3 regions of the Microbispora sp. H10836 genome follow, and region 1 is predicted to be linked to each of the others. Evidence: riboswitches for the same ligand, from Rfam matches in the RefSeq annotation. Region 1 holds a riboswitch; each other region holds the start of a gene.
The links. Region 1 has a riboswitch for S-adenosylmethionine ahead of HHX30_RS33080 (ACT domain-containing protein). Riboswitches for the same ligand answer to the same signal wherever they lie in the genome.
Positions count from the first base shown of each region.

Region 2: it holds a riboswitch for S-adenosylmethionine, as region 1 does, so the genes downstream of both, HHX30_RS39130 (aminotransferase class V-fold PLP-dependent enzyme) here and HHX30_RS33080 (ACT domain-containing protein) in region 1, are expected to answer to the same signal.
Region 3: it holds a riboswitch for S-adenosylmethionine, as region 1 does, so the genes downstream of both, thrC (threonine synthase) here and HHX30_RS33080 (ACT domain-containing protein) in region 1, are expected to answer to the same signal.

Region 1 is NZ_JABBWU010000023.1:120,027-129,689, forward strand. Features, by position in the region: gene HHX30_RS42955 (vWA domain-containing protein) at 650-2,815, shown strand; gene HHX30_RS33065 (HAD-IA family hydrolase) at 2,818-3,552, opposite strand; gene HHX30_RS33070 (vanadium-dependent haloperoxidase) at 3,561-4,874, opposite strand; gene HHX30_RS33075 (hypothetical protein) at 5,211-5,414, opposite strand; gene HHX30_RS33080 (ACT domain-containing protein) at 5,689-6,087, opposite strand; SAM riboswitch class IV at 6,277-6,395, opposite strand; SAM riboswitch class IV at 6,476-6,584, shown strand; gene HHX30_RS33085 (DUF3293 domain-containing protein) at 6,632-7,570, shown strand; gene HHX30_RS33090 (tetratricopeptide repeat protein) at 7,670-9,663, shown strand, end outside.
Region 2 is NZ_JABBWU010000038.1:14,090-23,752, forward strand. Features, by position in the region: gene HHX30_RS39100 (cyclopropane-fatty-acyl-phospholipid synthase family protein) at 1-111, shown strand, start outside; gene panC (pantoate--beta-alanine ligase) at 123-977, opposite strand; gene HHX30_RS39110 (Rossmann-like and DUF2520 domain-containing protein) at 968-1,858, opposite strand; gene HHX30_RS39115 (SAM-dependent methyltransferase) at 2,088-3,068, shown strand; gene HHX30_RS39120 (antibiotic biosynthesis monooxygenase) at 3,065-3,382, shown strand; gene HHX30_RS39125 (cytochrome P450) at 3,362-4,561, opposite strand; SAM riboswitch class IV at 4,641-4,756, shown strand; gene HHX30_RS39130 (aminotransferase class V-fold PLP-dependent enzyme) at 4,806-6,086, shown strand; gene HHX30_RS39135 (helix-turn-helix transcriptional regulator) at 6,117-6,626, opposite strand; gene HHX30_RS39145 (NADH-quinone oxidoreductase subunit D) at 6,753-7,946, shown strand; gene HHX30_RS39150 (DUF3180 domain-containing protein) at 7,951-8,400, opposite strand; gene folK (2-amino-4-hydroxy-6-hydroxymethyldihydropteridine diphosphokinase) at 8,419-8,919, opposite strand; gene folB (dihydroneopterin aldolase) at 8,916-9,299, opposite strand; gene HHX30_RS39165 (nuclear transport factor 2 family protein) at 9,296-9,663, opposite strand, start outside.
Region 3 is NZ_JABBWU010000021.1:131,603-141,265, forward strand. Features, by position in the region: gene HHX30_RS31680 (AAA family ATPase) at 1-1,153, shown strand, start outside; gene HHX30_RS31685 (GNAT family N-acetyltransferase) at 1,150-1,578, shown strand; gene groL (chaperonin GroEL) at 1,659-3,281, opposite strand; gene HHX30_RS31695 (cold-shock protein) at 3,745-3,945, opposite strand; gene HHX30_RS31700 (MoaD/ThiS family protein) at 4,198-4,473, opposite strand; gene thrC (threonine synthase) at 4,519-5,793, opposite strand; SAM riboswitch class I at 5,808-5,947, opposite strand; gene HHX30_RS31710 (RNA polymerase sigma factor) at 6,045-6,596, opposite strand; gene HHX30_RS31715 (trehalose-6-phosphate synthase) at 6,700-8,124, shown strand; gene HHX30_RS31720 (sugar MFS transporter) at 8,165-9,322, shown strand; gene HHX30_RS31725 (hypothetical protein) at 9,334-9,663, opposite strand, start outside.

The DNA.
Region 1 (9,663 bases):
CCCGGCCGCGTCCGAGGCACTCCCAATCCACCACAACTTGGTGCGGCCGGATGCGGCGACCGGTTGAACCTGCCAGGCCTCTGCAGCCGGAAATGCGTGGTGTCTGTTTGGGCGCCCACGGCTGAGGACGCCGCGATTGCGCCTCGCCGAGGTGCCGGAGTCATGACCGGAAGCCGGCGTATCCGTCGGATCCGACCGATGCCGAATGGACTGGGGAGCTGTCGGTCGACTCTGCGGCGATGCTCATAACCGCGATTCAGACGGTCCAGAGGACGGGAAACGGCCGCTCTTTTCTCAGCGGAAAACGGCCGATCACGCATTTCATCGGGCGTATCTGAAAAAGATTCACTACTCACAGGCACCTCTCACCGGCAAGGGGTGGCCGACTGTGGCCAGTCGGGAACTTGCTGTAAGTGGCCTATTTACATCTATTCAATGACCAGTCACCATATGACCGTGGCCACACCCCCTCGCTGATCAGCGGCTGCACCGAAAAGGTCACCGAGGTCGTCAACAAATGCAATTTGGTAACCGATTGCGCCGGCACGCGAGGAGAGGACGTCCCGGGTTGGCGCAATCATAGAAATTCTGCACGGCCAGCAATCCCGAATTCGTTGTGGCATAACGCCACACCAGAAGGAATGACACCGTGAGAACGACGCGAAAATTACGGGCCGCCGTGTGCGTGGTGGTGGCCGGTGCGATGCTGGTGGCCGGGGTGGGGACGGCGTCCGCCGCGCCCGGGGTCACACCGGCGAGCGTGACTCTGGAACTGGCTCCGGGCGACTCGACGACGATCGCCAAGACCGTGTCCACACCGGCGATCCCTCCCAAGCCGGATATCACGGTCCTGATCGACACAACAGGGAGCATGGGCGGGGTCATCTCGAACGTGCGGACCAACGCGAACACGATCTTGTCCAACGTCGCTTCGGCGCAGCCGGACGCCCAGTTCGCGGTCGCCGAGTACAGGGACATGGGGGACGCGACGCCGTTCCGGGTGGCGCAGAACCTCACCGCCAACCAGACCGACGTCACCAACGGTCTCAACTCGCTGGTCGCGTCGGGCGGCGGCGACTTCCCCGAGGACGGCATCAACGGTCTGTTCCAGGTCGCGTCCGGGGCGGTCGGCTTCCGGCCGAACAGCTCCCGGATCGTGTTGCTGATCGGGGACGCCCCCAGCCATGACCCCAGCAACGGCCATACGCTGGCCAATGCGATCAGCGCCCTGCAGGCGGCCGACATCACCGTGCTCGCGTTCGACCTGTCCGGGCTGAACTCAACCGGGCAGGCGGCCGCGATCACCGATGCCACGGATGGACAGCTGTTCTCCGGCCTCAACGCCTCGGAGGTCAGCGACACCATCCTGGCGGCCCTGCACAACCTGCCGGTCACGGTCACCCACCAGCTGCGCGACTGCGATCCGAACCTGTCGGTGTCCCTGACCCCGGGCAGCCGTACGGTGACCAGCGGCGATGACGCCACCTTCACCGAGACCGTCTCCGTCGGCGCCGGAGCCACACCGGGAAGCACCTTTACCTGCAAGGTGGACTTCCTGCTCAACGGCGTCCTGTCACCAGGTTTCACTGAAACGATCACCGAACACGTTCCGAAGGTGACCCCGTCGATCGCCACAACGCCGTCGGGCCAGGTGCCCGCGGGCGGGAACGTCTCGGATACGGCGACCCTGTCCGGTGGGTTCCATCCGACGGGCACCGTCACGTTCGAGCTGTTCGGGCCTGGTGACACCGACTGTGCGACGCCCATCGAGACGCGTACCGGGACGGTGTCGGGCAGCGGCACCGCCGCGTCCGGGAACATCGCCGCGGGCGGGGTGGGTACCTACCGGTGGGTGGCCTCCTACAGCGGCGATGACGCCAACAACCCGGTCACCTCCGAGTGCGGCGATGAAGAGGTCGTGGTCGTCAAGGCCACCCCGGGCATCGCCACCACCCCATCGGGGTCCGTACCGGCCGGTGGCGCCGTGTCCGACACCGCCACCATCTCCGGCGGGTTCCACCCCACCGGTACCGTGACGTTCAAGCTGTACGCCCCCGGCGACACCGACTGCACTACGCCGATCGCCACCCGCACCGACGACCTGTCCGGCAGCGGCACCGCCGCATCCGGCAACGTGACCATCGGCGCGGCCGGCACCTACCGGTGGACCGCCACCTACGGCGGCGACGCCAACAACAACTCCGTCACCTCACCGTGCAGCGACGAACAAGTCACCGTCACGCCGCAGCGGCTGACCGGACGGGCCTACGGCCTGACCGCCAGCGCCGCCCTGGCCGGCATCCAACTGGTCAACATCGCCCGCACCCCCGACACCGGCCCCATCTCCACCACTTCGACCGGCGCCACCTCGGTGCCCTGCACCGCCACCCTCAGCGGACTGATCAGCGCGCACGCCCTGTGCGCCAAGGTCGCCACCACTGAGTTCCCCGGCAAGTCCGTGGCCACCGCCTCCATCGACGACACCACCATCGGAATCACCGGCATCCCGGTGATCACCGTCGGGGCCATCAAATCCAGCTCCACCACCACCTGCGACGGCTCCACCGGAACCACCACGATCGCCTCTCTCAAGGTCGGCAACACGGTGGTCATCGCAGAACCCACCAATGTCCAACCGAACACCACGGTCAACGTCGGTGTCGTCAAGCTCGTCCTCAACGAGCAGATTCCATTCACCACGCCCGACAACGGCCTGACCGTCAACGCGGTCCACGTCACCGTCGACGCCCTCGGGCTGGCCAAGACCAACGTCGTCCTGGCCTCCGCCGAAAGCGACATCGGCAACTGCCCGTGACCTTAATGAATCACCACCAAGGCCGGGCGGATCGCCGTAGCTCCGCCCGGCCCCGGCCGCGCTTCAGGCGGGTTGAGTCCGTGCAGTCGGGTCCACTTCTCGCCTGTGGCAAATGCCAGGATGTCGTCCGCAGCGTCCCGCAGGTTCCTGAAATGACGATGCGCACCATCGACGGCGACGGGCACGTTGACGTTCCACACGGTCATCCCGGCCCGGAGGCCGGCCTGTACGCCGGAAGGAGCGTCCTCCACGGCAAGGCACTGCCCTGGGGTGGCGCCGACCCGCTCGGCGGCAAGCAGATAGGGGCCGGGAGAGGGCTTGCCCTGCTCGACCGCCGCCGCGTCCACGATGACCTCGGGTACGGGCAACCCTGTGCGGGCGAAGCGCCCACAAATCCGGTGGGCGTAGTTCGACGTCACCAGCGCCCACGAGCCCGGCGGCAGGGCATGCAGCAACGCCGACGCGCCATCGAAAGCCGTGTAGACGCCGGACCGCACGTCCTCGTCCTCCAGTTCGTGCAGCGCGGCCAGGCAAGCACGCGGATCCCGGTCCGGCGCGACGAGAGCGAAGGTCTCCACCGGCCGGGTCCGCTGCGCGACGCGATAGACATCCTCGGGATCCAGGCCGAACCGCACCGCCCATGCCGCCCAAACTCGCCGCTGGTTGTGCAGGGCATCGATAAGAGTGCCGTCGACGTCGAAGAAGACGCATCTCCTGGCCGCAGGAGTCTCCCGCATGGTGGGCTCTACCGGCTCCTCGGCCTCTGCTTGAAATAGTGCGTGACCATGTAGGCGGTGACCTGCGCACCGATCTTCGCGCCCTGCACGTCCGCCGTACGGGTGTGGATGCCGCCCCAGACTCGGGCCTCGACGACCTCGGCGAGCGCCTGGGAGAAACCGCGGAAATACCTGGTCGTACCCGAGTCGGCGCTGTAGCCGCTGAAGGGGATGTCATCCCGTCCGAAGAAGTACCTCAGCGCCGACATGCTCGCCGCGGTGAAACAGGTGTGCCCGGACGTGTAGTCGGGGTGCGGCGGCGTGACGAGCAACGGCGTCCACTCGGGGTCGGCGGACGTCTCCGGATTGCCGTCCGTGTCGGCCAGCCGGATCGCGGTGACCGGCCGCCAGAAGTTCCACGCCGCCTTCTCGTTGTAACAGGCGATTGTGGCGTCGGCCTCGGCCAGGTCGACCATCGCGAACATCCGCGCCGTCTGAAGGGTGTTCAGTCGCTGCTGCGTCGCGAGCTGGCGCTTGATCTCCCACTCGGCCAGATGCCGGTCGTGCCACCAGATCGCGGCCTTCGTCTGGTCGGCCGTCCTGACCGTGCTGGTCGCCGAGCCGACCGTCTTGACCTCGTTGAAGTCCCGGGCGTACCGGCGGCTGGTGAGCGCCGGCGGGCCGGACGTACGGAACATGGACGCCCTCGGGATGAGGAACGGCTTGAGGTGACCGACCCAGGCCCCGTCCGAGGCGAACGCGGGCGGCGCCGGCCGCCACTGACCAGGGCGGGTGCCCACGGGCCAGGTCTGGTCGCCGAACGCTCCGTCGTTCCGTCGCGCTGCGATCATCGCATCGGCCGCCTGCGTGCCCACGCTGATTCCACGCTGTTTCGCGGCGCCGTCGGGTATCGCGCCCAGCGACTCATCGTACTGGGCCTTCAATCTCGCCTGCTGGTCGGGAAACAGCGCGTGCAGCACCAGGTAGCCCGCGGTCGCGACGGCCGCGTCCGTCGACTCGGTGCCATCGGCGGCCGGTGCGACCAGGTATGGCTGGTAGGGAGCACCGGCGATCGCGTTCACCGCGTCGTAGACCGCTCCGTGCACCATCGCGAAGCTACGCGCCTGGACCTGCGGCTGCTGACCGGCGATGTCCCAGATCGCGGTCTGAGCGTTCCGGTCCCAGACGATGACGGCGTTGGCGGAGGAGCCCGGATCCCGTGCGTACGCGGGAGATGAGCCCAGCGCGATCGGCGACCCGGCGGCGATGACCCCGGCGACGGCCGCCCAGACGACCGTGGGCCGCAGAGCGGCTGCCCGGCATGCAGCAAATGGGCTGAACATGAACGCAAACTACTATGCCGATAAAAGACGTCACAGCGGCAAAGGCGCCGGAAAACCGATATCGACCCAACCGGAATCAAGTCCGTGACCGTGTTGCGCTTTCATCTTGATCATGCTGGGCGAGGTCACGCCAGCCGGGAACGTCGGCGCTGGGGGCTCCCATCGGTTGCGGCATACCCACGGGACAGAGCTGATCCGGCGGCCTCAGGAAGGTGCCGTAAAAGACCTTTCTGTGTCAGCGAAACCCACGCAGGCTACCTCCGCTCGCGAGCCCTTGGAATCCCGGCCTCTCCAGGAAGGGAAAAGGCCGAGAAGGTACTCCTCTCGCTTAACAGCTCACATGTGTCCGGTGCCGACACAGCCGGGACAGGGCGTCCAGCCGTCGGCTCGGGCCTCCGCTTCGGACATCCGCAGGACGTTGTGCAGGCGGTTGCCCTGGCTTTCGCTGCCGAGCCGGCCGGCCAGCCACATGGGGCATTCCTCGCCGGCGTGGTAACGGTCACTGCCCCTCGTGGTGATCACCTGGGGAAGGTCTGACATCCCTTCGCTCCTTTCGCAGCGCCGGGTGGGCAGGGAGGAGTGTCCCTGCCCCTCACCGATACTGCTGGTCAAGGCAATCGCTCTGGTTCCTGCGGATGCGCCGAGGCGCACTCGAACTATGACCGCTGTCGGGGAGAGCCGCTACCGGTTCAGAACAGGCCGGGCGGGGCGGCTTCGGGGTCCTTGGGGGCGCGGGCGGGCTTGGCCGGTGCTCCGCTACGGGTGCCCATGCTGCGACCGCCTGCAGGGAGGGCGCGGTCCCGCCGGTGAGTCGTCAGGCGGACCGCCGGGCGAGGTCCTCCAGCACCTCGACCGCCTCGCCGACGCGCTCGTACGGCACGAAGAGGTGGTCGTGGTGGAATCCGGCGACGACGTTGCAGCTCAGGCCCGCGGCGGCGAGTGCCTGCGCGAAGGCGGCGGTCAGGCCGACGGCTTCGAGTGCCGAGTGGACGCGCAGCGTGATCCAGCCCGTCACGTAGTCGTACGTCAGTCCTGCCGCGTCGGCGTCCCGCTGCGGCAGGACCAGTGTGAGGCCCTCCTCCTCGGCGACCGTGACGACGGGCCTGACGCCCGGCGGGACGTCGCCGTCGACCGTGGTGAACACGTAGCGGCCAGGGTTGAGCCGCGGGCGCATCGTGGTCAGCAGCGTGGGCAGATCGGTCTCACCGGTCACGCACCGCACCCTACAAGCCTCCTGTCAGCACCCGAGGCAGGCCCGAAGGAGGTCGTCTCCGCGACGGACGGTGAAGCCGAGGGCCGCGAGCACGTCCGCCGCGAACAGACGGCGGCGGTGCCGTAGATGTGCCAGGACGCGGTCATGAGGGTCCTTGTGGTTCCGGACCCCCTTACCCGTGGGCAGGGAGATCCGCGCTTGCCCCTGCCGGGACCGGCAGCGGCCAGGTCTTCCCTGGAGAGCACCTTGCGCGGTGAGGCGAGGTTGCCGGCCGACGAACGTCCAGGGGCGCGATCGGCCTCGTGACCCGGACCGGATGCCGGCACGGCAGTCCGGTTTCTGGCCAGATGTTGACCATCAACGCGTACGTCGTTAATGTCCCGGCCTGGGTCACGAGTTCCAGCGCCAAGCCCCGGCTCGCTGGACGGCATCCCGCCCGCTGCGGGTGCCCCGGGTGACGACCCGCTCCGCGCGTGGCGCGCGGAGAACGGCGGATCACCGGGGCCGGTCGGGCCACCGGGGTCCCAGGCCCCGGAGGTGCGTGATGCCCGTCCCGAACGATCCCTACGCCCTGCGCCGCACCCACTGCCCCGGCTGCGGCGTCTTCTACAACGGCATGAACATCGGGCCGCGCGAGCCTGTCATCGAGGCGTTCCCCGGCGTGTACTACGCTCAGTGCCCGCACTGCAAGCTGCGGTGGCACGTGCACCGGCCCGGCGCCCCCGAGCGCGACCTGGCCGATCTGTTCGTCGCAGAACGCCCGGACGAGCAGCCCGACATCGCCGCCGCCTGGACCGGCGCCGTGCTCCGCCTCACGCTGGACGACCACATCCTGCGGGTGGGCCCCGCGGTCGGCGGGCCGGACACCGACGAGATTCCGCACCCTCTGGGCGAGGTCGCGCACGTGCTGACGGGCTGGAACCCGGGCGGCCTGCCGGGACGCCTGGCCCACAATCTGGACGCGCACAGGCGGCTGCTCGACGACCTGCACGAGCGCGGCCTGCGCCTGCGGACCGACGCCGCATGCCACCATCCGGAGTTCGCCTGGGCCGAGCAGTCGATGGTCGCGGTGGGAGCCCAGGAGAGCCTCGTGCTGGAGGTCGCCCGCCGCTTCGGCCAGCCGGCCGTCCTGCGCTGGACGGCGGGGCTGCTGACCCCGATCGGCACCCATACCGGGGAACCCCTCGCCGACGGCGACCCGGTCGTCGTCACCCGGCTGCCCCGGCGGCCCTGCGTGATGACCGGCGAGGCCCGGGACGAGGTCTGCCGCAACCCGGGAGGGCCGTGGATCAGCAGGTCGAGGGCTGTCGGCACGGACTGGAACGACCGGCGCACCTGCCTTTACACGGCTCTCGGCTGCGACACCTGCCATGGCGCCCGGGCCGCCGGAATCGCGGGCGCGGCCGCCCGCGTCGTGTTCATCCGGCCCAGCGTTCCCAGCCGGTACGGCCTCGCGCGTCGGACGACCGTCACTGGACCGTGACAAAACTCTGTGGACTTGATTCACAGCAGCCACTTAGGGTCGTGATCCCTACCCCTTACATCTCAGTTATCCGGCTTCCTCCCCCCGAAAGACCAGTAGATGGAACTCCTCGACGCCTGCGCCAGGCTCGGCGCTCTGGCTCCCCACCTGCTCGACGCCGAGGTGCGCCGGTCGATCGAGACGCTGGCGGCCCGCGCCCCCGACGTCGAGCCGATCCCCGGCAGCGACGACGCCGAGGAGCTCCTGTACGCGGTGACCGACGAGGTGATTCGCCTCGGCGAGGAGTTCGACCGCCTTGGCCGCGTGGACGACCTGATCCTCGCCCGCCGGATCGTCGTCGAGCTGGTCCGGCCGCAGAGCGAGTCGCGTCTCGCGGACTTCGCCAACGCGCTCGGCATGCTGGCCTGGATACTGGCCGGTCAGGGCCGGCATGCGGAGGCGCTGGAGCTCGCCGAGGAATGCGCCGCCGTGCTCCGGCCCCACGCCGCCGACGACTTCCACCGTCAGGGCATGTACGCGCGGGCCATCCGGGACTGCGGCACCAACCTGGCCGCACTCGGGCGCATCGGCGAGGCGGCCGCCGCGAAGCGGCAGGCTCTCGAGTACTACCAGCACTGCCTGGTGGACAACCCGCGTTTCGCCGTGGACATCCTGCTCACTTGTCACGAGCAGTCCGACCTTCTCCTGCGGTGCGGGGAGCACGCTGAGGTGCTTACGGTCTGCGACACAGGCCTCACCTGCGCACGGACGCTCCTGCCGACGTTGCCGGACGCCGACTGCGGGTTCCAGGTCGCGATGCTGCTGCGCGACCGGGCGAGCGCCTTGCTGTGGCTCGACCGGGTGGACGAGGCCGTGGACGATTGTCTCCAAGCGGTGGCCCGCCTGCGCCGGATCGCCGATGAGCATGTCGGACACCTGACACAGCTCGCCTTGGCCCTGAACCTCGTCTCCGATCCCCTGTCACAGCTCGGTCGTCATGACGAGGCGCTCACGGCGGCGGCGGAGGCCGTGGAGATGGCGGGCCGGCTGGATGACGACCAGCAGATGACCCGGTCGCTGACCCGGTGGACGTACGGCAGGCGGCTGCTGGAGCACGGCCGGCTGACAGAGGCGAAGGACGCCTACCTCGCCGCGGTGCCGGGCAGCGAGGACTTCCGTGAGGGGTTCGCGCCGGAGCTGTACCGGCTGGCGGAGGTCCTCTTCGCCGAGGGCCTGCTCAGCGAGGCGGCGTCCGTCCTGACGGTGGCGGCGCGCCTGTTCAAGCTGCTGGCGGCAGCGGACTCGGACTGGGCCGCCTCATACGCGCGGCTCCTCGGCCGCCTCGCCGAGGTGGACTTCACGTGCGGCCGGCACGAGTCCGCGCTGCGCTGGGCGGAGCGTGCGGTGTCCGCGGCGGAGAAGTCCGGCGACCGCGAGACGATCGCCCTGGCCATGGGCCATCTCGGCAGCAGTCTGGCGGGCGCCGATCGCCACGAGGAGGCCGAGCGGGCGGCCCGCGACGCGCTCGGACGGTGGCAGGAGCTGTGCGAGGAGGACCCCCGCCATCGGCCGAACGTCGCGGGCGCCTGGAACAACCTCGCCAACAAGCTCCGGCCGCTGGGGCTGTATGAGGAGGCCGTGACGGCGGCGCAGCAGGCCGTCGCCCTCTACGAGCGGGCCGACGAGCCGCACGAGCTGGCCAACGCGCTCAACAGCCTCGGCGCGCACCTAGCGCCGCTCGGCTTGGCCGAGCAAGCGCGCGAAGCCGCCCGGCGGTCGGTCGGGATCTACGACCGGCTGGTCGTGGAGGAGCGCAAGCACCTGCGGGAACTGGCAATCGCGCTCGGCAACCTCTCCGGCTACCACGCCGGGCTCGGCGAGCTCGACGAGGCCTGGGCGGCGGCCGACCGCGCCCTGACCATCCGCCACCGGCTGTGGCTCCTGGACCCGGCGGCCGTCGAGCCCGACCTGCTGGCGTCGGCGCGGGCGGCCTCCGACTACGCCACGCGGAGCGGGCGCGCCGAGGAGGCAGCGTACGCGAACGCGATCCGGGTCGAGGTGTTCGAGGCCCGCGAGGAGCCGGGGGTCGAGCTGGCGGAGGCCCTCGCCGACCT
Region 2 (9,663 bases), on a different contig from region 1:
ACCGCCGACGAGCTGCGTGCCAGGTTCGGCGGCTGGGAGCTGGTCGACATCACACCCGGGACGAACCCGGTGCCCACCTTCTGGTTCACACTGCGCGCCGGGGAGGCCTGAGCCGCCGCCCCCTACAGGGTCAGGACCATGTTGTCGATGAGACGGGTGGTGCCGACCTTGGCGGCGACGGCCAGGATGGCCTCACCCCGGTGGTCGTCGCCGACCGGCCCGAACGTCGCGGGGTCGGCCAGGATCAGGTAGTCGAGCAGCAGCGGCGGGTCGAACCGGGCGGCCTCCTCCAGCACGGCCCGCGCGGCGTCGAGGATCCCGGCCGGCCCCGCCGTTCCGGCCCGTGCCGCGCCGGCTCGCAGCGCCCGCGACAGCGCGAGCGCGGTGCGGCGGTCGGCCTCGGACAGATACCTGTTGCGGCTCGACAGCGCGAGGCCGTCGGGCTCCCGCACGGTCGGCGCGCCGACGACCGACACGGGGACGTCGAGGTCGGCCACCATCCGCCGGATCAGCGCGAGCTGCTGGGCGTCCTTCTGCCCGAAGACCGCGACGTCCGGCCGCACCAGGTTGAACAGCTTGAGCACGACGGTCAGCACGCCGTCGAAGTGGCCGGGCCGGAAGGCGCCCTCGACCACTCCGCCCATGCCGCCCGCCGAGACCTCCACCTGGCGGTCCGGCAGGTACATGTCGTCGGCCGAGGGCGCGAAGACCACGCCCACGCCCTCCTCCTCGCACGTCCGGAGGTCGGCGTCGAACGTACGGGGGTAGCGGGAGAAGTCCTCGCCGGGGCCGAACTGCAGGGGGTTGACGAACACGCTCACCACCACGTGGTCGGCGTGCTCTCGCGCCAGCCGGATGAGCGACCGATGGCCCTCGTGGAGCGCCCCCATCGTGGGGACCAGGGCGATCCTTCCGGGGCCGAGCGCGTCCCTCGCCTTGACGAGGCCGGCCCGGTCGGCGGCGACAATCAGGTCCATATGTTCCCCCCCAGGGCGTCCAGCAGGCGTTCGGCCGTCTCCGGCTTGAGCAGCCCCGCCGCGAGCGCCCGGTCGGCGGTGAGTCTGGCGAGGGCGACGTACGCGTCCGCGGCCTCGGGGGCGGCCAGGATGAGCGCGTCGACGTGCTTGCGCACGGTGCCCGCGTCGCCGCGCACCACGGGCCCGGTGAGCCCGCTGATGCCCAGGCGCAGCACGTTGTCGAGGGCGGCGCTCAGCAGCGGGGCGAGCATCCGGCCCGGATGCTCCACGCCGATCTTCGCGAGCAGTTCCTGCGACTCGGCCACGAGCGTCACCATGTGGTTCGCGGCGCCGGCCAGGGCGGCATGGTAGAGCGGCCGGTCCTGGTCGGCGATCCACACCGGCTCGCCGCCCATCTCGATCACCAGTGCCTCGGCCACCGGCCGCAGCAGGTCGGGCGAGGTGACGCCGAACGAGCAGCCGTTGAGCCGGGTCAGGTCGTCGCTCCTGCCGGTGAACGTCATCACGGGATGCAGCGCGAGGGGCAGCGCGCCCATCTCCGCCGCGGGGTCCAGCACGCCCAGGCCGTACGCGCCGCTCGCGTGCACGAGGAGCTTGCCGCGCAGGTCGGCGCCGGTGGCGGCGAGGCCGGACACGAGGCCGGGCAGCACGTCGTCCGGCACGGTGAGCAGCACGAGCTCGGATTCGGCGATCACCTCGTCCGGCCTGCTGAGCTTCAGGCCGAGGCGGTCGGCGGCCCGTCGCGCCGACGCGTCGGACACACCGCTGGCCGCCACCACCCGATGACCCGCGAGCATGAGCGCGGCTCCGAGCACGGAACCGACCCGTCCCGCGCCGAGCACTCCCACGGCGAGCCGCGCCGGGCGGTCACTTGTGTCCATGACGCCTCCCCTCGGTTCAGCGTAGCGGCGGCGCTCCCGCCGACCCGGCTCCAGGTCATGTCTGGCAGATCAGGCCCTGCTGGGCGTTGCCCAGGCGGGCAGGCACTCCTCGGTCGCCCCAACCCGACGGTCCGATTTTGTCCCATTTCTCACAGGCCTATGTTGAGCCATAAGTACGAAAGTGACTACTTTTCGTCACGGCCCCGGCGTGTCGGTACCGTGAAGCGCTGTGGAAGTCACCTGGCGGGAGGCCATGCGGCGGGCGCTCTACGGCGAGCGGGGCTTCTACCTGCGAGAGCGCCCCGACCGGCATTTCCGGACATCGGTGCACGCCTCGCCGGTCTTCGCCGAGGCCGTGCTGCGCCTGCTCCGGCAGGTCGACGCCGCCCTCGGCCGGCCCCGCCCGGTCGACCTCGTGGACATGGGCAGCGGCAACGGCCTCCTCGCCGCCCGGGTGCTCGCCGCCGCGCCGCCGGACCTCGCGGAGCGGCTGCGGGTCACCGCCGTCGACCTGTCCCCCCGGCCCGGCGATCTCGATCCCCGCGTCGCCTGGGAGCCGCAGGTCCCGTACGGCGTCAGCGGCCTGGTGGTGGCCAACGAGTGGCTGGACAACGTGCCGCTCGACATCGCCGAGATGACGCCCGGCGGCCCACGTCTGGTGCTCGTGGATCCGGCGACCGGCGAGGAGCGGCCGGGGCCCGCTCCCGGCCCCGAGGATCTGGCCTGGCTGGAGCGCTGGTGGCCGCTGCGCTCCGCCGGGGAGCGCGCCGAGATCGGCCGTCCCCGGGACGAGGCGTGGGCCTCGTTGATCGCGCGGCTGGCGCACGGCACCGCGGTCGCCGTGGACTATACCCATCTGGCCGGACGGCGGCCCCCGCTCGGCACGCTCACCGGATATCGCGACGGCTCGCTGGTGCCCGCCGTGCCGGACGGGTCGTGCGACATCACCGCCCACGTCGCGCTGGACGCCTGCGCGGCGGCGGGCGAGCGCGCGGGGGCGGAGGCGACCACGCTCACCACGCAGCGGGAGGCGCTGCGCGAGTTGGGGGTCACCGGCGCCCGGCCGCCGCTCGCGCTCGCGTCCGCCGATCCCCCGGGTTACGTACGCGCGCTCGGCCGGGCCTCCCAGGAGGCCGAGCTGATCGACCCGGCCGGCCTCGGCGGCTTCGGCTGGCTCAGTCAGTCACGACATCGAGAGGAGCGACCATGATCGCGAGAATCTGGCGCGCGAGCGCCACCCGGGAGGGCGCGGACCGCTACGAGCGGCATTTCACCGCGTCGGTCCTGCCCTCCCTGCGCGACGTGGACGGGCACCGCGGCGCGTACCTGCTGCGGCGGGACGCCGACGGCCGGGTGGACATCCAGGTCATGACGCTGTGGGAGTCGATGGACGCGATCCGCCGCTTCGCCGGCGACGATCCCGCCACCGCCGTCGTCGAGCCCGCCGCCCGGGCCGTCCTGCTCGGCTACGACACGACGGTCACCCACCACACGGTCAGCGTGTCAGACGGCGACCTTCAGTGATTCCAGGCCGCGCATGATGTAGCTGGGCTTCCAGGTCGGCTCCTCGGCGAGCTCCAGGCCGGGGGCGAGGCGCAGCAGCGCGCCGAAGGACTCCGCCATCTCGACCCGCGCGAGCGGCGCGCCGAGGCAGAAGTGGATGCCGGCACCGAACGAGATGTGCGGGTTGTCCGCCCGGCCGATGTCCAGGCGGTCCGGGTCGGCGAAGACCTCGGGGTCCCGGTTCGCCGAGCCGAACAGCAACGCGATCTCCACACCCCGGGGGATCGTCACCCCGCCGACCTCGATGTCCTCGAGCACCCACCGCTCGAACATCTGCGCCGGGGTGTCGTAGCGCAGCAGCTCCTCGACCGCCGTCGGCATCAGGCCGGGGTCGGCGCGCAGCCGCTCCAGCTCGCCGGGGTTGCGGAACAGCGCCCACCACCCGCTGCCGGTGGCGTTGACCGTGGCTTCGTGCCCGGCGTTGAGCAGCAGCACGCAGGTGCCGATCAGCTCGTCCTCGGTCAGCCGGTCGCCGTCGTCCACCACCTGCGCGAGCGCGGAGATCATGTCGTCGCCCGGCCGGTCCCTGCGCGCCCTGGCCAGCCCGCGCAGGTACTCGGCGAACTCCGTCGCGGCGCGTACGGCCGTGTGCTGGACCTCCGGGGCCGGGTTCAGCTCGTACATCCCGCAGATGTCGGCCGACCAGGGGCGCAGGAGGTGGCGGTCGGCCTCGGGCACGCCCAGCATCTCGGCGATCACGGTGACCGGCAGCGGCTCGGCGACCTCGGCCAGCAGGTCGCCGCCGCCGCGCTCGACCAGTCCCTCGGTCAGCTCGGTCGCGATCCTGCGTACGCGCGGGCGCAGCGACTCGACCATCCGGGGCGTGAAGGCCTTGGACACCAGGCGGCGCAGCCGCGTGTGCACCGGGGGCTCCACGTCGAGCATGCCGGCCCGGATCACCCGCCAGAACGGCTTCTGGAAGTCCGGCTCGGGCTCCCGGCCGAACTCCTCATGGGTGGCCACGTGCAGGTAGGACCGGCCCAGCCGGCGGTCGCGCAGCAGCGCGTTCACGTCGGCGTGCCGGGCGACCAGCCACTGCCCGGTCGGCTCGAAGAAGCTGACCGGCTCGTTGTCCCGCAGGTCGCGGTAGGCGTCGTACGGGTGAGCCACGAACTCGGGATTCCAAGGATCAAACTTCACAATGCACACCATAACGGCAAATCCGCCTCTCACCAGCGGGCTTGCCTTCGAGCCCGGATGCCGGGTTATAGTGCGCTCAGGTCATGAGTGCCAGCATCAAGCCCCGGCTTGCTGGCCGGCAACCCTCGCGCTCGCGGCGGGGTGCCCCGGGTGAGGACCGGGTCCGGCACGAGGTGTGCCGGACAAGCGCGGGCTCCGCCGTACGACGCCATGGCCGGGGTCCCAGACCCGAGGAGGCTTGGCGTTGTCCGCACTCACCTTCGTCCAGCAGGCCGTCACCCGCATCTCCGAGCCCGTACGCCTACCGGCTGTCGTGGGCGCCGGCCTGGAGGTGCCCGTCAGGGGCGGCAGGCTCGTGCCGTACGCGAACCTCGACTACGCGGCGAGCGCGCCCTGTCTCGAGCCGGTGAACGCCACCGTCGCGGCGGCGTTGCCGGCCTACTCCAGCGTCCACCGGGGCGCGGGCTACGCCTCACAGCTCACCACCGCGCGGTACGAGCAGGCCAGGCACACCGTGCGGGCCTTCGTCGGCGCCCGTCCCGGCGACGCCCTGATCTTCGTGCGCAACACGACCGACGCGATGAACCTGCTGGCCCGCAGCCTCCCCGAGGGCACCACCGTCGTCGTGTTCGACACCGAGCACCACGCCTCGCTGCTGCCCTGGCCCGACGCCGTACGGCTCGCGCCGCCCGCCTTCCCCGGCGAGGCGATCCGGGCGGCCGACGAGGCGCTGGCCGCGATCGAGGGCCCGGCCCTGCTCGTCGTGACCGCCGCCTCCAACGTCACGGGCGAGCTGTGGCCGATCGCCGGGCTGGCCCACGTCGCCCACCGGCACGGCGCGCGGATCGCCGTGGACGCCGCCCAGTTCGTCCCCCATCGCGGGCTCAACCTCGCCGCGCTCGACCTCGACTACGTGGCGTTCTCCGGGCACAAGCTCTACGCCCCCTTCGGCGCCGGGGTGCTCGTGGGCCGCCCCGACTGGCTCGCCGACGCCGATCCGTACCTGCGCGGCGGCGGAGCCGTACGGTCCGTGGGCGAGACGGTGGACTGGAGCGACGACCCCGAGAGCCGGCACGAGGCCGGCACCCCCAACGTGCTCGGCGCCATCGCGCTCGCCGCCGCCTGCGACGCGCTGACCACGACCGGCTGGATCGCGCTGGTCCACGAGGAGGAGCGGCTGCTCGCCCGCCTGCGCGCCGGGCTCGCCACGATCCCCGGCGTACGCGAGCTGTCCCTGTGGGGCCCCGACCACCCGCGCGTCGGCATCGTGTCGTTCGCCGTGGAGGGCCGCACGGCCAGAGAGGTCGCCGAGACGCTGTCGGCCGACCACGGCATCGGCGTCAGGGACGGCAAGTTCTGCGCCCACCCGTTCGTCCGCCACCTCCTCGGCGGGGACGACGCCGGCTGCGCCGACGGCACGGTGAGCGCCGTACGCGCCTCGATCGGCATCGGCACGACCGAGGAGCACGTCGACCGCCTCGTCGACGCCCTGCGTCAAATCGCCGCCGCTGAAGACGGGAAGTGAGGTCGGGGGTCTCGCCCAAGAGGCCCCCTGTCAAGCGGCATCCGTCGACCTCTCGCTGACGGGCAGGCGCAGCGTCCGATCACCGAAGTCGACGACCAGGTCCAAGCGGGCCCCGAGCGCCTCTACATAGCGAGCGATGACCTCGATGGACGTGACCTCTCCATGCTCGATCTGTGAGACCCGGGCAACGCTCAGACCCATGACAGCCGCGACGTCCCTCTGGCCGAGCCCGAGCTGCTTTCGCGCCTCGGCGAGCTGATGACCGCGTGCCTCCGCGAGGAGTTTCCTGGCACCCTGCTCGATCACGGAAGGAGAGACGCCGGCCTCGTGAAGTTCCCGTTCGAGGTCGGCCCAGTCCCCCGGCACTCTCTTCGCCATGTTCACTCCTCTTCGTCGCTGGTGTAGTCGAGGTACAGCTGGCCCCTCCTCCCGAAGTGCGGCGACGGCCTGAGCGACTTGGATCGCCGAATCGAGATCCTCCTTGAGGAGCGTCCTGAACCAAGCGGCGTACTCACCTGTGACCTTCACCGTCCACGCCAAGAGTGCCCTCCCACAATTAAGGCTAGCCTTAAGCCGAGCAGCAGGCTACTGCCGTCGGCATGCGACGGTGGTCGAGTTCGTCTGATGCCTTCGCCGTCTTCGCTCCCGCGTGATGAGCGTGAAAGCATGGACGGCATGACGACCGAGCAGGAGGGCGGGCGCACCGAACGCATCGTGGGGCTCGGCGCGGGAGCCGACGCCGTGCAGGCGAGGGAGCTGGCCACCGAGGACATGATCCTCAACATCGGCCCGCAGCACCCGTCCACCCACGGCGTGCTGCGGCTGCGGCTCGTCCTCGACGGCGAGCGCATCACGGCCGCCGAGCCGATCGTCGGCTACATGCACCGCGGCGCGGAGAAGCTGTTCGAGGTGCGCGACTACCGGCAGATCATCGTGCTGGCCAACCGGCACGACTGGCTGTCGGCGTTCGCCAACGAACTGGGCGTGGTGCTCGCGGTCGAGCGCATGCTGGGCATGCAGCCGCCGCCCAGGGCGGTGTGGGCCAGGACGCTGCTGGCCGAGCTCAACCGCGTGCTCAGCCATCTGATGTTCCTCGGCAGCTATCCCCTGGAGCTCGGCGCGATCACCCCGGTCTTCTACGCCTTCCGCGAGCGGGAGACCCTGCAGCACGTCATGGAGGAGATCTCCGGCGGCCGCATGCACTACATGTTCAACCGGGTGGGCGGCCTGAAGGAGGAGCTGCCCCTGGGCTGGCTCGACCGCGTCACCGCCGCCGTCGCGGCCGTGCGCCGGCGGCTGCCCGACATCGAGGAACTGATCGCCGGCAACGAGATCTTCCTGGCCCGCACCCGCGGCGTCGGCGTGCTCGACCGCGAGACGATCATGCAGTACGGCGTGAGCGGCCCGATCGCGCGAGCCTCGGGCGTCGACTTCGACCTGCGGCGCGACGAGCCCTACCTCGCGTACGGCGAGCTGCCCGTGAAGGTCGTGACCCGGTCGGCCGGGGACTGCCAGGCCCGGTTCCAGGTGCTGCTCGAACAGGTCAAGGTCTCTCTCGACCTGGCCGACGCCTGCGCCGAGCGCCTGCGGCACCTGCCGCCCGGGCCGATCAACCAGCGGCTGCCGAAGGTGCTGAAGGCGCCCGAAGGTCACACGTACGCCTGGACGGAGAACCCGCTCGGCCTGAACGGCTACTACCTCGTGTCACGCGGCGAGAAGACGCCGTGGCGGCTCAAGCTGCGCAGCGCCTCCTACAACAACATCCAGGTGCTGCGGGAGATCCTGCCGGGCAACCTGGTCGCCGACATGATCGCGATCCTCGGCTCGATGTTCTTCGTGGTGGGAGACATCGACAAGTAGCCGATCAGGTCTCCCCGGAGGGCTTGCCGGGCACCCGGCAGCAGTGTTCGAGGAACAGCGCCGCACAGACCAGGATCACGCAGGCCACGAACGACCCGCCTCCGACGAACGCGTCCTGCCGGGGCTTGTCCAGGTCGAGCAGGTCCAGCACACGCAGCACGAACCCGGCGAAGACGCCGCCGAACGCCGCCCCCGCGTACGCCGTGGCCTTGGCCAGCGCCGCCAGACGGGCGACGGCGAGCGGCTCGACGGGCTTGGTGCCGGGGTGGCGCAGGATCCTCGCCCGGGTCAGCCAGCCCGTGTACACCTCGCCGACGGCCAGCAGCAGCGTCGTGGGGATCGCGGTCCATGGCAGGGTCGGCAACATGGAGTAGAACTGCCGCAGCAGCCCCCAGGTGAGCAGGGCGAACACGACCACCAGACCGACGAGCACGCCGGGATTGCTGGGCTTCACGCGGGGACTCCTCGTCGATCAGACCGGGGGTTCGAGCACGAGGTCGGTGCGCAGCCGTACCCCGCTCTGGTCCGTGTCGGCCAGCAGGGCCGCGACCGAGCCGCGCCCGGGCAGCACCGCCCCCGGATCGGCCTGTGCCCACGGGACCAGGACGAACGCCCGCTCGTGCGCCCGGGGGTGCGGGAGCGTGAGCTCGGGGTCGTCGGACATCAGGTTGCCGACCGCGATGAGGTCCACGTCGAGCGTCCTCGGGCCCCACCGCTCCTTGCGCTCGCGGCCGAAGGCGGTCTCGACGCTCTGCGCGCGGTCGAGCAGCGTGCGGGGGTCGAGCATGCTCTCGGCGACCACCACCGCGTTCAGGTACGGGCCCTGCTCGGGACCGCCGACCGGATCGGTCTCGTAGACCGGCGACACCGCCACGAACGTGAGCCCAGGGGCGTCGAACAGCGAGTCGAGGGCCCCCTGGAGGTTGTCGATACGGCGGCCGAGATTGCTGCCGAGCGCGATCACGACCCTCATGCGCGCCCCCTTCTGATCGTCACCACCACGTCGTCGAACGGCAGCGGGATGGGCGCCGCCGGTTTGTGCACGCTGACCTCCACCTCCTCGACCAACTGGTGGCCCAGGCAGGCCGCCGCCAGCCGCTCGGCGAGCGTCTCGATGAGGTTGACCGGCTCGCCCTCCACGATGCGGACGAGCGCCCCCGCCAGTGCCCCGTAGTCGACCGTGAGGGTCAGGTCGTCGGCCGCCGCCGCCGGGGCGGTGTCGAAGCGCAGGGCCACGTCGACCACGAACTCCTGGCCCAGCTCTCGCTCGGCGGGCAGGCAGCCGTGCCTGCCGCGGGCCCGCAGGCCCGTCAACCGAACCGTGTCACGACTGGTCGTCGGCCGTGCCGTCAAGGCTCCTGCTCCTCCTCGTCCTCGTCGTCGCTCTGCAGGACCGGTGAGCCGTGGTAGAGCCACAGCCGCCACCCGGTCCCGGTGCGCACGTAGGTGCTGGACGCGACGACCCGGCCGGCCGCGAAGCCCGGCTCGTCGGTGTCGGCGGCCGTCAGGATGTTCTCCGCGCAGGTGACCACGGCGACGTCGCCGAGCACGGTCGTCTGCACGTCGGTCAGCACGAACTGGATGTACGGCGTGTTGGCCATGATGAGCGCCCACGAGCGGAGCACCTCCGACCGCCCGGTCAGCATCGGCCAGCCGGGATGGACGCACATGGCCGGACGTCCCGGGACGTCCTCGATCCAGATCTCCGACATCGTGT
Region 3 (9,663 bases), on a different contig from region 1:
GCGGGCCCTGTGGCTGCACGTCACCAAGCCGGTCGAGGGGGTGCTGATCACCAAGGGCATCAACCGCTACCGGGTGCCCGACCACGAGGTCCGCGAGATCGTCGCCTCATTGCGCGGCACGACGAGGTACGGCCCGGGCCGCGCCACCCTGGCCCAGCGGCTCGCCCACGCCGTGCTCGTCCAGATGGAACGGCGCGGCGAGTCGCCCGACGACCGGGTGCAGGACGCGGTGGCCCGTTCGAAACCGGTCAAGGCCGTGCTGGACGCCGTCTGGCCGAAGCTCGCTCCCGAGCAGGTGCTGTTCCGGTTGCTGTCGGACCCGGAGTTCCTCGCCAGAGCGGCCCGGTCGGATCTCTCACCCGAGGAACAGCAGCTCATCCTGTGGCGCAAGCCGTACAAGTCGCATCGGTCGGCCAAGTGGACGGCCGCCGACGCGGCCCTGCTCGACGAGCTCGGCGACCTGATCGAGCGGACGCCGTCCCACGGGCATCTCGTGGTGGACGAGGCGCAGGACCTGTCGGCGATGCAGTTGCGCGCGCTCGGCCGCCGCTGCCGCACGGGCTCGGCGACCGTGCTCGGCGACCTCGCGCAGGGCACCACACCCTGGTCGGCACGCTCGTGGAAGACCGTGCTCGACCACCTCGGCCAGCCGTCGGGCGAGGTCACCGAGCTCACGCTCGGCTTCCGCGTGCCCCGCGAGATCCTCGACTTCGCGGCGCGGCTGCTGCCCTCCATCGCGCCGGAGCTGGCCCCGCCGCGCTCGCTGCGCCCCGGCGCGGGCTCCCTGTCCGTGCGCCGCGAGCCCGACGTCGCCGCCGCCCTACCCGGGGCCGTACGGCAGGCTCTCGCGCAGGAGGGGTCGATCGGCGTCATCGCCGCGGACGCGGACGTACCGGCCCTCACGGCGGCCCTGGAGTCCGCAGGAGTGCCGCACGCGGTGCTCGGCCCCGACTCGACGGGCGACGACCGGGTGCTGCTGGTGCCGGCGACCCTCGCCAAGGGTCTGGAGTACGACCATGTGGTCGTCACCGAGCCCGCCGCCATCGCGGAGGCCGAGAAGCGCGGTCTCGCCCGCCTCTACGTGGTCCTCACCCGGGCCGTGACGTCACTGTCCATCCTGCACAGCCGCGACCTGCCCGAGGAGCTGCGATGAGCGCGCCCGACGTACGAGTCCGCAACGGCGCCCTGGAGGACGTCGAGGCCGTCCTGCGGTTCTGGCGGGAGGCCGCGGAGAACACCGACAGGCACGACGACGCCGCCAAGGTCGTGGCCCTGATCGAGCGCGATCCCGAGGCGCTGCTGATCGCCGAGATCGGCGGCCGGATGGTCGGCACGCTCATCGCCGGCTGGGACGGCTGGCGCGCCCACCTCTACCGGCTCGCCGTCGACCCGGCCCACCGGCGCATGGGCATCGGCTCGCGGCTGATCCGGGCCGCCGAGGAGCGCTTCCGTGAGTTCGGCGCGTTCCGCGCGGACGCGATGGTCCTGCACGACAACGACCTGGCGCACCACGCCTGGACGGCGGCGGGATACGCGCCGCAGACCGACTGCGGCCGCTGGGTCAGGCGCCTGGCCTGACGCCGCGGCGGGCGGACACGGGAAAGGGCGGTTCCCCCGTGGGGAACCGCCCTTCCGTTGAGACGAAGCAGGCTGATGGATCAGAAGTCCATGTCGCCGCCGCCGGGCATGGCGGGGGCCTTCTCCTTCTCGGGCTTCTCGGCGATGACGGCCTCGGTGGTCAGGAACAGCGCCGCGATGGACGCCGCGTTCTGCAGCGCCGAGCGGGTAACCTTGGCCGGGTCGATGATGCCGGACTCGAACATGTTGACGTACTCGCCGGTCGCGGCGTTGAGGCCCTCACCAGCCGGGAGGTGCCGGACCTTCTCCACCACGACGCCGCCCTCGAGGCCGGCGTTGACGGCGATCTGCTTCAGCGGCTCCTCGAGAGCCTTGCGGACGATCGCGGCACCGGTGGCCTCGTCACCGTTGACCTCGAGCTTGTCGAACGCGTTGGCGCCGGCCTGCAGCAGGGCCACGCCACCGCCGGGGACGATGCCCTCCTCGACCGCGGCCTTGGCGTTGCGGACGGCGTCCTCGATGCGGTGCTTGCGCTCCTTGAGCTCGACCTCGGTGGCCGCGCCGGCCTTGATGACGGCCACGCCGCCGGCCAGCTTGGCGAGGCGCTCCTGGAGCTTCTCGCGGTCGTAGTCGGAGTCGGTGCGCTCGATCTCGGCGCGGATCTCGTTGACCCGGCCGGCGATCTGCTCGGCGTCACCGGCGCCGTCGACGATCGTGGTCTCGTCCTTGGTCACGACGACCTTGCGGGCGCGGCCGAGCAGGTCGAGGGTGGCGTTCTCGAGCTTGAGACCGACCTCCTCGCTGATGACCTGGCCACCGGTGAGGGTGGCGATGTCGCCCAGCATGGCCTTGCGGCGGTCGCCGAAGCCGGGGGCCTTGACGGCCACGGACTTGAACAGGCCGCGGATCTTGTTGACGACCAGGGTCGCCAGGGCCTCGCCCTCGACGTCCTCGGCGATGATGACCAGCGGCTTGCCGGACTGCACGACCTTGTCGAGCAGCGGCAGGAGGTCCTTGTTCGCCGATACCTTGGAGTTGACGATCAGGATGTACGGGTCCTCGAAGACCGCCTCCATGCGCTCGGGGTCGGTCACGAAGTAGCCGGACACGTAGCCCTTGTCGAAGCGCATACCCTCGGTGAGCTCCAGCTCCAGGCCGAAGGTGTTGCTCTCCTCGACGGTGATGACGCCTTCCTTGCCCACCTTGTCCATCGCCTCGGCGATGAGGGAGCCGATCTCGGTGTCGGCCGCAGAGATGGAGGCGGTGGAGGCGATCTGCTCCTTGGTCTCCACGTCCTTGGCGAGCTTCGACAGCTCCTCGCTGACGCGCTCGACGGCGGCCTCGATGCCCTTCTTCAGCGCCATCGGGTTGGCGCCGGCGGCCACGTTGCGCAGACCCTCGCGGACCAGCGCCTGAGCGAGCACGGTAGCCGTCGTCGTGCCGTCACCGGCGACGTCGTCGGTCTTCTTCGCGACTTCCTTGACCAGCTCGGCGCCGATCTTCTCCCACGGGTCCTCGAGCTCGATCTCCTTGGCGATGGAGACACCGTCGTTGGTGATCGTGGGGGCGCCCCACTTCTTCTCCAGCACGACGTTGCGGCCCTTCGGGCCGAGGGTCACCTTCACGGCGTCGGCGAGCTGGTTCATACCGCGCTCGAGACCGCGCCGGGCGTCCTCGTCAAACGCGATCATCTTGGCTGCCATTAGGCTAGACCTCCCAGTAGCAGGGTGTCTTCAACGGACCGAGCCGACGCCCGCGACGGCTTGAGCCCGCTATCCCTGCGCGGGCCCCATCGCCCCGATCCCGGTTGTTGTCACTCTCGACCTCAGAGTGCCAAACAAGTATTTAGCACTCTCCCCCCGAGAGTGCAAGCGGAAGCCACCCTGACCAGCTTGGACGGTATGTCCAGAACAGCGCGAAGCGGGGAACACCGAGCGAGCCGGAGGGGCGCGCCGCCGGTCTGGACTGAGGAGAGGGAGTGAGGAACGAACTCCCGAACGACGAGGGCTGTGCCCCTGGCGCGCCTCCGGCACGACCCCGGCGGAAGTGAGCGCCCCGACGGTGAAGCGGGAGACACGGATCGTCCCGACGCGCGCAGCGGGCACGCATCGGAAGGCCCGGCCCGCGGGGGTCGCGAGCCGGGCCTTCCGATGGTCGATGACGGGATCAGACGGCCCGTACGGCCTCCGCCTGGGGGCCCTTCTGACCCTGCGTGATGTCGAACTCAACCCGCTGACCCTGCTCGAGGGCCTTGTAGCCGTCCATCATGATTGCCGAGTAATGGACGAACACGTCCTTCCCACCGTCTACCGCGATGAAGCCGTAGCCCTTGTCCGCGTTAAACCATTTGACGGTGCCCTGCGCCACTTCCGACTCCTCTTGCTGGGCTGGGGACCACCAAGAAGCCCCCGGTTTTGTCGATCGTCCTCGACCATACCCGTGTCAAGGCGTAGGACAACAGAGTCAATCCGCAAACTACTACTTGGCGTTCGCTCAAAGCGGGACCGAAGAATTTTCACTTTGCTGTTGAATAGTTGAGAGCTACACCTTTTGCCATAGCACCGCCCGACTTCTTCGCGATAGAAGTGCACTTCAGGTGCTCGGCGCCGGTGCGGCGGCTCAGCCTCCGGCGACGGCGGGGATGACCGAAATCTGCACCCCGTCCGGTGTGGCGGTGTCCAGACCGTCGGCGAATCGGACATCCTCTTCCCCGACGTAGACGTTGACAAAACGCCGAATCTTACCCGTTTCGTCCAGGATGCGTCCGCCGATGCCCGGGTAGTCCGCGTCCAGCTTCTGCAGGACCTCGCGGAGCGTTCCCCCCTCCCCGCTCACCTCCGCGGCTCCGTTGGTGTACGTCCGGAGAATCGTCGGAATCCGCACGGAAACGCTCATTGTTCGCTCGCTTTCGTTGCTGCCGATGGGCCTTGTGAAACGCTTTCAGTTGGCGAATGCCGCACGGAACGCGTCGAGAGAGGGACGGATGACGGCGGTGGGGCGGGCGTGCTCGGCCACCGCGTCGAGCGTCTTGAGCCCGTCACCGGTGTTCAGCACCACGGTCTCGGCGTCGGGGTCGAGGCGCCCCTCGCGCACCAGCTTGCGCAGCACGCCGACCGTGACGCCGCCCGCCGTCTCGGCGAAGACGCCCTCGGTCCTGGCCAGCAGGCGGATCGCCTCGACGACCTCCTGGTCGTTCACGTCCTCCACCGCGCCGCCCGTCCGCCGGGCGATGTCGAGCACGTACGGCCCGTCCGCCGGGTTGCCGATCGCCAGCGACTTGGCGATGGTGTTCGGCCTGACCGGCTGCACGACGTCCTGCCCGGACTTGAAGGCCTGGGAGACCGGCGAGCAGCCCTCGGCCTGCGCACCGAAGATCCGGTACGGCCGGTCCTCTACCAGGCCCAGCTTGATCAGCTCGCGGAAGCCCTTGTCGACCTTGGTCAGCTGCGAGCCTGAGGCCACCGGGATGACGATCTGGTCGGGCAGCCGCCAGCCGAGCTGCTCGGCGATCTCGTACGCGAGCGTCTTGGAGCCCTCGGCGTAGAAGGGCCGGAGGTTGACGTTGACGAAGCCCCACTTCTCGCCCAGCTCGTCGCCGATGAGCTCGGAGCAGAAGCGGTTGACCTCGTCGTAGTTGCCGTCGATGGCGACCAGCCGGCCGCCGTACACCGCGGCCATGACGACCTTGGCCGGCTCCAGGTCGGCGGGGATGAACACGCAGGAGTCGAGGCCGGCCCGGGCGGCGGCCGCACTCACCGCGCCGGCGAGGTTGCCGGTGGAGGAGCACGACAGGGTGTGGAAGCCGAAGTTGCGCGCGGCCTCCAGCGCGATCGAGACGACCCGGTCCTTGAAGGAGTGGGTGGGGTTGCCGGAGTCGTCCTTGACGTGCAGCGACCGCAGCCCCAGCTCGGCCGCCAGCCTGTCGGCCTTCACGAGCTTGGTCCAGCCGGGCTGGAGGTTGGGCTTGGCCGCCACGTCGGCGGGGACGGGGAGCAGGGAGCGGTACCGCCAGATGTTCGCCGGGCCGGACGAGATGTCCTCCCGGCGGATCTCGCCGAATTCGTACGCCACCTCAAGGGGGCCGAAACACTCCGTACAGGCGAAAATCGGACCGAGTTCATAAAGAGCGCCGCATTCGCGACACGAAAGACCGGTGGCGGGGCCGAACTCGACGGTGTTCGCGGCGGTGTTAGCGGCAGTGCTGGTGTGCGCCATGAAGCGAGGCCTTTCCCTCATCTTCGCTCGCGACCACCCTGGCCGCGAGCCGGAATTGGCACCTGTCCCGGCCGGGCCTCGTGGACACGAGTTCGACACCGGGGAGGTTGCCGGGGCTTCGCAGGGCCGGTCCCTCCACCCCTCTGGATGAGCATGTTCAGTTGTGGAACCTTTCCGAGAAAGGTCTCTAGCACTGTACCCCGGCGTCCTCGGTGTCCGTTCCGCTGTCTCACATAACGAGACGATTCGTATCAGCCGTATGCTTCGCCGAGGGCGTTCTGCACGTACTTGCGCGCCTGGTGGATACGGGACTTGACCGTCCCGAGGGGGATCTTCAGCTGGTCGGCGACCTGCGAATAGTCGAGCTGGCAGATGTCGCGCAGCACGAGCGCCTGGGCGAGGTCGGGCCGCTCGGCCTCCAGCGCCTCCATCGCGTCGAGCAGATCGAGCCGCGACCCGGCGATGACGCTCACCCGCCGGGGATCGGGCCGCTGATCGGGCAGCTCCTCCGCCTGCTCCGACGAGCGCCGCTTCAGCGAGCGGTAGGTGGTCCTGGCACAGTTCACGGTCACGATGTGCAGCCAGGTGCTGAACTTGGCGCGCCCCTCGAACCTGCCGATGTTGCGTGCCACGGCGAGCAGCGTGTCCTGCGCGGCCTCCTCCGCGTCCTGCCGATACGGTAGAAGCCTCTCGCAGTGCCGCAGCACGTCGGGCTCGATGCGCCGCAGCAGCTCACCGAGCGCGCGATGGTCCCCCTGGGCAGCCGATCGGGCCAGGTCCTCGGTCGTGTCGTCCAGTGCCATGCCGTATCCAGCCCTTCCGCGATCGGTTGACATCCTATTGACGGAGGTCGGCTTTTATTAATCTTCCGGCATGCGCGCCCGCTCTGATCGAGGGACAACCCAGATGAGCAGCACCGTTCTTATCGCGTCCAACAGGGGCCCGGTGTCCTTCACCCTGTCGGAGGACGGCGGCCTGACCATGCGCAGGGGCGGCGGGGGCCTGGTCTCAGGTCTGTCCGAGGTGGTCAGGGACACCGGCGTCCTGTGGGTCTGCGCGGCGCTGTCGGACGGCGACCGGGGCGCGGTGCGTCAGGCGCCCGGCGGCCGGCTCGACCGGGCCTTCGAGACGGGGCCGATCCGCATGCTGGACATCCCGCCCGCAGTCTTCCACCGGGCCTACAACGCCGTGGCCAACTCGACCCTCTGGTTCGTCAACCACCTGCTGTACAACACGCCCTTCTCCCCCGAGTTCGGCACGCGGTTCCGGCGCGAGTGGGAGTCGTACCGCACCTACAACGGCGCCTTCGCGCTGGCCCTGGCCGAGGAGGCGGCGCCCCGGGCGCGCGTCATGGTGCAGGACTACCACCTGACGCTGACCCCGGCGATGCTCCGGGTCGACCGGCCCGACCTGCGCATCGGCCACTTCTCCCACACGCCCTGGGCACCGCCCGAATACTTCGCGCTGCTGCCCGAGGACGTCGCGGCGGAGGTGCTGACCGGCATCCTCGGCGCCGACCACGCGGGATTCCTCACCGCGCGCTGGGCCCGCTCCTTCATGGACTGCTGCGAAGCGCTGCTCGGGGCCCGGGTGGACCACGCCGCCCGTACGGTGACCTACGACGGGCGGATCACCAGGATCGGCGTCCACCCGCTCGGGGTGAACGGCGAGGCGCTGCGGGCCCGGGCGGCCGAGCCGGACGTCGAGTCGCACATGACCGTGATCAGGGACCTCGTGGGCGACCGCAGGCTGATCGTGCGCATCGACCGCACCGAGCTGTCCAAGAACATCGTGCGCGGCCTGCGGGCCTACCAGGAGTTCCTGGCCACCCATCCCGAGTGGCACGGCCGGGTCGTCCACCTGGCGTTCGCCTACCCCTCCCGGCACGACCTGCCCGAGTACCGCGAATACACGGCGGCCGTGCAGCGCTGCGCGAAGGAGATCGAGGACGAGTACGCCACCGAGGACTGGGACCCGCTCATCCTCAACGTCAACGACGACTACCCGCGCTCCCTGGCCGCCTACCGGCTGGCCGACGTCCTGCTCGTCAACCCGATCAGGGACGGCATGAACCTGGTGGCCAAGGAGGGCCCGATCCTGTCGCCCCGGTGCGCGCTGGTGCTGTCGCGCGAGGCGGGCGCGGCGGCCGAGCTGGGGGCCGACTCGCTGCTGGTCAACCCGTACGACGTGTCCGGCACGGCGGCGGCGCTGCATGAGGCGCTGACGCTGCCGGAGCAGGAGCGTCTCACGCGCGGCCTGCGGCTGCGGGAGGCCGCCACCGCCCTGCCGCCCCAGCGCTGGTTCGAGGACCAGCTCGCCGCGCTGCACTGAAACCACGGCTTTGTCATCGTTGCGCTAACCTTGCCTGGTTTTGGACCGGAACATAAAGGTCACCAGGGACGGCCCCACCTGGTTGATCTACCTGCAGCTCGCCACCTTCGCCACCTACCTGTACGGCCTGTCGGCCGCCGTGCCGCTCCTGCGCGCCGAACTCGGCGTGTCCCAGGCCGTCGCCGGGCTGCACGGCACCGGGATGGCGCTCGGCGGCATCGCTGGCGGGCTGGCCCTTCCCACGCTGACCAGGCGACTCGGGCGTCGTGTCGTCATCTGGGGCGGCCTGGCCGGGATGAACGCCGGGGTGCTCCTCGTCGCGTTCGGGCACTCGCTTCCGCTCACGCTCGCCGGTTTCACCCTCGCCGGCGGCTGCGGTTCGACGGCCCTGTACGTGATGATGGCGGTGCTCAGCGACCACCACGGCCCGGCCGGGGCGGCCGTCATCAGCGAGGCCAACGCGGTCGGCGTCACCGCCGGCATCGCCACCACCTACGTCTTCAGCGTGGTGGCCGAGTCGCCGATCGGCTGGCGCCCCTCGCTGTTCGTGCCGGTGGCCGCCACCCTCCTGCTGGCCCTGGTCATGGGCCGGGTATGGGTGCCGCCGGCGCCCGCCCCGCCGCCGTCGCCCGCGGTCTCTCTCCGGGTCCCGTACGGCTGGCGCTTCCACGTCGCCGGCTTCGTGCTGCTGTGCTGTGTGGCCCTGGAGTTCGCCTTCAACCTGTGGGCCGCCGCGTTGTTCGGCCAGCGGACCGGCCTGTCGCCCGGCGTGGCGGCGACCGGGCTGACCGCGATGCTGGCCGGCATGGCCGCGGGCCGGTTCGGCGGCGCCCGGCTGGCCCTGCGCTTCGCGCCGGGAGCGGTGCTGCTGGGCTCGCTCGGGGTGACCCTGGCCGGCTGGACGCTGTTCTGGACCGGGACCTCGGCGCCGGTCTGCTACGCCGGGCTCGCGCTCAGCGGGCTCGGCATCTCGGTCCAGTTCCCCATGGGCCTGACGCGCATGATCGAGGTGTCAGGAGGCCGGCCGGACCAGGCGTCCGGCACGGCCTCGATCTGGGCGGGCGTGGGCTCGGGCAGCGGGCCGTTCGTGCTCGGCGCGCTGGGGGACGGCTTCGGGACGCACACGGCGTTCCTGCTCGCGCCCGCCCTGATCGCGGTGGCCGCGGGCGGAGTCGTCGGTTCCCGGTCGCGTTCCTGACTTCCGGCCGGTCAGTTCCAGGTCGCGTTCTTGAGGATCGCGGCCAGCTGCGGGTGGTCCCACTGGTCGAGGACCAGGATCTTCGACGTGGGCAGATACCACTCACGCTGGTTGTAGTGCAGCTTCACCCGCCACTTCTTGTCGACGCAGGTCGCCGCCCACCTGTGGTAGTCCGCCTTGTGGCCGGCCCCGACCGGTCGCAGCCCCTTGTCCGCGAGCTTCCACTCGCCCTTGTACAGCTTGTAGCTCTTGGGGCAGATGCTGACGTCGGTCGCCGGGTCGAATCCGTACTTCGACTTGTAGGACTGGAACGTGTGCCCCCCGATCTTGAGCGCCTTCGG